One region of the Paenibacillus sp. J5 genome, then DNA from elsewhere that is predicted to be linked to it. Evidence: riboswitches for the same ligand, from Rfam matches in the RefSeq annotation. Region 1 holds a riboswitch; the other holds the start of a gene.
The links. Region 1 has a riboswitch for cyclic di-GMP ahead of ACY1JZ_RS14090 (non-ribosomal peptide synthetase). Riboswitches for the same ligand answer to the same signal wherever they lie in the genome.
Positions count from the first base shown of each region.

Region 2: linked by a shared signal. The riboswitch ahead of ACY1JZ_RS08910 (O-antigen ligase family protein) and the one ahead of ACY1JZ_RS14090 (non-ribosomal peptide synthetase) in region 1 are both predicted to bind cyclic di-GMP.

Region 1 covers NZ_JBUEDD010000007.1:13,870-17,042, forward strand. The annotation lists partial or broken gene ACY1JZ_RS14080 (TerD family protein) at 30-548, shown strand; gene ACY1JZ_RS14085 (vWA domain-containing protein) at 630-1,328, shown strand; cyclic di-GMP riboswitch class I at 1,558-1,642, shown strand; gene ACY1JZ_RS14090 (non-ribosomal peptide synthetase) at 1,751-3,173, shown strand, end outside.
Region 2 covers NZ_JBUEDD010000004.1:324,737-327,909, reverse strand. The annotation lists gene ACY1JZ_RS08910 (O-antigen ligase family protein) at 1-1,777, opposite strand, end outside; cyclic di-GMP riboswitch class I at 1,946-2,138, opposite strand; gene ACY1JZ_RS08905 (HD-GYP domain-containing protein) at 2,171-3,173, opposite strand, start outside.

The sequences.
Region 1 (3,173 bases):
ACTAGTTATTATAGGGAGGCGGCACATCGATGAAGCTGCTCAAGGGACAGAAGGTAGATATTACGAAGGGGCGACGATTATCGTCCATTCTGATATGCTTTGGCTGGCAGGTCGGTAAAGAGACGATGGACATTGATGCGGCGGCATTCATGCTGTCTGCAAGCAGACGATGTGAGCAGGATGAGCATTTTATCTTCTATGGCAATCCTGAGGAACGGGGCGGTTCCGTCCACCACACAGCGGATGCCGATCGCGGAGGGAAGGAGCAGATCGCAGTATGGCTGGATCGTGTAGACAGTCAGATTGAAGCGATTGCCTTCACGGTCACGATTCATGAAGCAGAGCAGTTGGGCTATACGATGCAAGATGTGTCCGGCCTATATGTGAGTATCCGAGATGGGCAGACCAGAGCCGAGCTGTACCGCTATGAATACGGAGCCGAGTTGACCAAGGAAACGGCTGTCGTGGCAGGGGAATTGTACAGGCACAACGGAGAATGGAAATTCAACGCGATCGGGAGCGGTTACTACGGTGGACTGGAAGCATTATGCAGAAGCTTCGGACTGGAGGTCGAAGAGAGCAGCAGTCAAGAGCCTGCAGCAGCAGCAGCGGTGGAGACTCCTGTTCCCCTGAAGGAAGAGGCTCCGCCTCAGACGCCGATTGATCTGCGCAAGCGACTGGTGCAGATTACACTAGAAAAGAAGCAACTGAGCGGCGTGGTCGCACGGGTAGGTCTCGTCCTGGACATCTCAGGCTCAATGATACAGCTATACAGGAAGGGAACCGTCCAACAGGTTGTGGAACGCATTCTGGCGGTTGCCTGCAAGTTTGATGATAATGCGACACTGGATGTCTGGGTCTATGATTCGGAGTTCAGCCGCTTGCCTTCGGTAACGGAGCATGACTTCCCAGGCTATGTGAACAGAGAGGTGCTGGATAACCCGGCGATCTCCAAGTTCAGGAGCAATAACGAGCCGCTCGTTATGGAGGATGTGCTTCGCAAATATATCGATGAGGAACCTGGGGATACCCCGGTCTTCATTATTTTTATTAATGACGGTGGAGTGGACAAGAGAATTCGGAAGGTCATAGCCAATTCGGCGGTCCAGCCTGTATTCTGGCAGTTTGTTGGAATCGGAACCTCTAATTTTAAAGTATTGAAGGAATTAGATACGATGAAGGGGCGGATCGTAGACAACGCAGGCTTCTTCCAGTTGCACGATATAGAGAACGTATCGGATGAGCAACTGTACGATCAGTTATTGAATGAATTCCCTAAGTGGATTACGGCTGCGACAGCGAAGGGCATTATTAAGAACGCCCGCTAGTCCACTTTTTTGACACGATTCAACCTTGGCCCCTAATAGGTTTACTCCTAATATCGGTCAAGGTTTATTGATGTTTTTCTATGACAAAAGTCATAATTAGCTATAACTTTGCTTTTACATACTTACTTTTATACTATTTTGTATACGAAATTTCACAAAATCATGCATGTATTTTTATATCAACTATGATATATTAGGACTTGTAACTCATATGATGGTTTTATGTGACAACTGAATAGGGCAAACCTATCGAAAGGTAGTGACGCAAAGCTACAGGGGCTACAGCGGGAACGCTATGCCAGCCAGTTGCCGAACTTAAGAATGCTTCATTTTCTTAAAATGTAACTCTACTTTCGGCAAGTAGAGTTATTTTTTTGCTTTCATTCTTCTACTCTCATACACACTCAAAAGGAGCAATGAAAATGAACCAGTTGGAAGCAAAGGCATGGAACCGGACGAAATGGACAAATGAGCTTGACTTGCTGGGGGAGCCTTCGATTTTGAGGCTATATTCGGCTGCATCACAGGATAAGCAATGGAAGCATGAGTCCATAGACTCATGGCTCATGGAGGATAAAGCGCAGCTTCACGAGGCTTGTGAATGGGGAGGGGTAAATAATGAATCGCTCTTATGTGGTGCCTGGAGCGCACTGCTGAGCAGATACTTGCGAATGGAGCAGACGGCTTTTGCAGTCATTCGTTCGGCAGAACATACGGTTCCATTTATTATACATACAGATGCTAATGCGCCGATACATACCCATATGCTGCAGGCTCATGCTGAGCTTGCAGACAGGGAGCGTTCGGCTCTATCCCTGAAGGAGACCACAGAGCTATGTGGCCTGGGAGGGGAGATGCCTAGCTTGAATACGGGACTGCTGCTGGGAAAGGGCGTGCCTGCGGAAGAGCTGAAGCATCGATACGATCTGATTATTCAATATGATGATGGGAAGCTGGAAGTGCTATATGCGCCAGCCTTTTTTGCACAGCCATTTATCCACCGCCTGGCAGGGCATCTGCGCCATGTGATCATGGCGTGGCTGCATACGCCACAGCTTCCGCTTGGACATGTGGAGCTACTGACGGCGGAGGAGTGTGAGCTGCTTGCCAGTTGGAACTCGACGGATATGGCGTATCCGTCCGATACGACCGTACATGCACTCTTCGAGGAGCAGGTGGCGCGTGCGCCGCATCTTACGGCAGCAGTATGCCGGGGAGAACGGCTAACCTACCAGGAGCTGAATGAGCGGGCGGAATGCCTGGCATGGCAACTGCGGCGCAGAGGAGCCGAGCCGGGACAGATCGTCGGAATTATGGCCTCGCCTTCACTGGAGATGCTGACGGGCGTACTGGCGATCTTGAAGACGGGGGCGGCGTATCTTCCGATTGATCCGGCGTATCCTGCCGATCGTATCGCTTACATGCTGCAGGATAGCGGTACACGGCTGTGTGTCATCGAGCCTGGAATGCCGAGGGACGGCTTGTCCGGGTTCGATGGGGAGATTCTATGCGCGGCCGAGGCTGTGCAGGCAGGGGCAGCCACTCAGGGGACGGTCACTTGGGAGAACGAAGCTCGGCAGGGTGCGGATGATCTGCTGGACAGGCAGGCACAGCCGGATGATCTTGCCTATGTGATCTATACCTCAGGTTCAACAGGCAGGCCGAAGGGGGTCATGGTTGAGCATCGTTCGCTCATCAATCTCTGTACCTGGCATCAGAGAGAATTTGAAGTAAGCGACCAGGATCGCGCGATCAAGTATGCGGGCTTTGGCTTTGATGCTTCGGTATGGGAGATCTTCCCTTATCTGCTCGTTGGCGCTGCGATTCACCTCCTGCCGGAGGAGC
Region 2 (3,173 bases), on a different contig from region 1:
CCAGATGCAGACGGAGCGCGATCCCCGCGCCCAGGAGCAGCCCTAACGCCAGCACGGCCAGACCCGTTCGCTTAGCGAGCCGCCTCCACCTGCCAGAACGATGCACGCCAGCCTCTTCATCCACAGCAGAAGCGACACCCGGCCCGGAATCCCAAGCTTCCCTTTCAGAGCGCTTGCGTTCACGGGATGGGCAGGCTGGAGTTGGAGGCAGGCATACCGGGTCGCCCACGCCTATCGGCCTTTCCTCAACTATTAGCGTATTATTCACCCGCGATTGGACTTGTCCACTGCCGCCTGCGGCCTCCTGCGGAAGCATATACAGGGCGAGATAAGCCAGCAGCAGCATCCAGTAGAAGCCGAAGGCATTGTCCAAATCGATCGCGCCATGCGCCAACAGCACCAGCGGCGGCAGCGTCCAGATGAAGGCGGAGCGGCGGCTCACCGCGATGAGACTAAGGAGCAGGGCTACCGCCAGCAGCGCCAGACCAACTGCGCCAAGATCGAGCAGGATGTCCAGATAAGCGCTGTGCACTCTGCTGCCGACATAGGGCTGCTGCTGGATGCGCTCGAACTGCACACGCCAGGCACCGCCGCCGAAGCCTAGCCACGGTGATTCGCGCCAGAGCCGCAGCGCATCCTCATAGAGCAGCCGCCGCGCGCCGGCTGTCTCATATTGGCCGCTGCCAAGACGCCCGCCCAGCGCCTGCGGCAGCAGCCAGAGCGCTGAGCCGACCACTGCGGCGAGCGCGCCCCAGCTCCAAGCGCTGCTGGCGAGCACGCGGCGGCCGCTGCGCGGCTGCTGGCGCAGCGGTTGGCGCAGTGCCAGCAGCAACGCGGCGCCACCCAGCGCCAGCGCAATGACGAGCGCGCTGACCGCAGGCGGTGCGACGTGCCCCTGCACAGCGGGGCTCTGCTGCACCAGCACGCGGCAGAGCAGCACCGCGCAGAGCAGCGAGCCCGCTGAGCAACGCAGCAAGGCAGCGCGTTCGCCTCCGCGCATTACGAGCAGCGTGCATAGCCAGCCGAGGGCGGTGATGAGCCAGGCGCCGCGCGATTCGGTCAGCAGCAGCGCTGCCTGTGTCGGCGCTAGCAGCAGCGCCGGGAGCAGTACCTGCAGTCGCGCTGGGAGGCGTCTATTGCCATGCCATCCGCTTGGCAGCGGGCGTACAAGCTGCAGCAGATACCATACGAAGAAACTGCCCAGCACAACGGCCAGCATGTTCGGGTACTGAAACAAGCCCGCCAGTCGATACCCAAGCGCAGAGATCTGTGCATTGCCACTGCCTAGCAGTGCCTTCGGAAGGTGGAGCCACCCAAGCCAGCTCCCAAGACCCGTCCAGACGATTGCCCCTCCGGTAAGCTGAAGCGCCAGCAGCAGGCCAAGCCTGCCGCCCCTACACGAGACCGCATAGCAGGTCAGCAGGAGCCAGGCGCCGCTGCTTGCCCAGCGCAGCGCCTCCGAGATCGTATGCTGCATGGATACCGGCTCTTGAGCCAGATGCAGCAGATAAGCGATGGATAACAGAAATGGCCAGCCTGCAAGCAGCCTCTCCCATGGCGGAATACTGCGTCGCAGCCGTGGACAAGACCTTCCGCCCCATGGGCTGACACTGCCCGTTGCGATGCTGAAGACGAGCAAGCACGCTGCGGATAGCTGAAGCGAGGCCGCAAATCCATAATAATCCGCATCGAAGTACAAGCCGTCCCTCCAGGCTCCTGCCAGAAGAGCGACAAGCAGCAGCATGCCGACAGCTTGGGAAACTCCGCTTTTAATCATCCTATCTTCCTCCAGACCGGCAGCAAGGCAGCAAGCACATCGCGCGCCAATAAATTAATAGCTGATTGTCATGCTCCGGCACATCACTCACACCATAACGCAAAAAACAGCTTACCTTGCGGTAGCTGCCTGGCCACCCGTACCAGTACGGGAATCTATGCATAATGTTACGGTAGCCAGGCTGCCAATCATTCCGACATTGCTGCCGCAAGCGCATCGAAGCTGCTTCCACAGCGTACCTGCGCATTGAATTATAAACTACACTTACCAGCATTGTTGCCCGATATTGTGCGGCTTATAACGAACCTTAGACCCTATAGCTTTGCGTCCTTGCCTTTAGACAAGTTTGCCTTTTTCGTATAATTCATTACCGACCCTTGTCGGCTGCACGTACTAGAGAACCTTGGAGATCATCAGATGGAGACTGTCCTTCAGATCAATCTCATACGGCTCCTTCACCTTCGTCCCATCCGCCTCCTGAATAATGCGCACTGTCGGGCGGTGGACAGCCAATGAATCATTTGCACTGACGACTCCGATCTGACCCGAATTAAGCTGTATGGTCGTTGCAATCGGATAAATCGAGATATGCTTGCAAAACAGGCGAATCAGATTGACGTCAAAGTATGAATTACCTGCAGCAAATAAATATTCGATCGCCTCGGACGGCGTATAGCGCGGGCGATGTGGACGCGGCGATGTCAGCGCGTCATACACATCTGCAATGGCGACAATCTGGGCATACTCATGAATCTCGTCCTTCTTCAAGCCTCGCGGATAGCCTGTCCCGTCATAGCGCTCATGATGCTGTAGCGCGCAGTGTGCCGACAGCAGCGATAGATCATACTGGTGGCGAAGCAGATTAAAGCCCTCGACTGTGTGCTTTTGCACGACCTGCATTTCCTCTTTCGTGAGCGCTGCCTTCTTCTTCAGCAGCTCCTGCGGCACCTGGGTCATGCCCACATCGAACAACAACGCCCCGATGCCCAGATCCTCAAGCTGATTGCGGTTATAGCCTTTGGCGAGTCCGATAATACCCGCCAGTACAGCGACATTAACAGAATGCTGAAACAGGTACGCATCACTGGTATGAATCGATTCCAGATTGACCAGTACCTCTCGACGCCCCATAAGATCCTGCAGGATTTGCCCGAACACATTGCGAAAGGTGCGTCCAAGCTCTGGAGCCACAGCTCTTCCCTTGGTCGCCGGGTTATCCATAATGGAATTCATCGTCTTATACACAGAATCCACTGCATTTTTGCGCGTCTCCTCGCGAATAACCTCCTCCGGCATAATGTCATCCGTTACATGATCCTCAATGAATACATAATCGACCCCCATATCACGAAGTCGATCGATAAAGCGATCATTTAATTCCACCCCCAGACCTAGC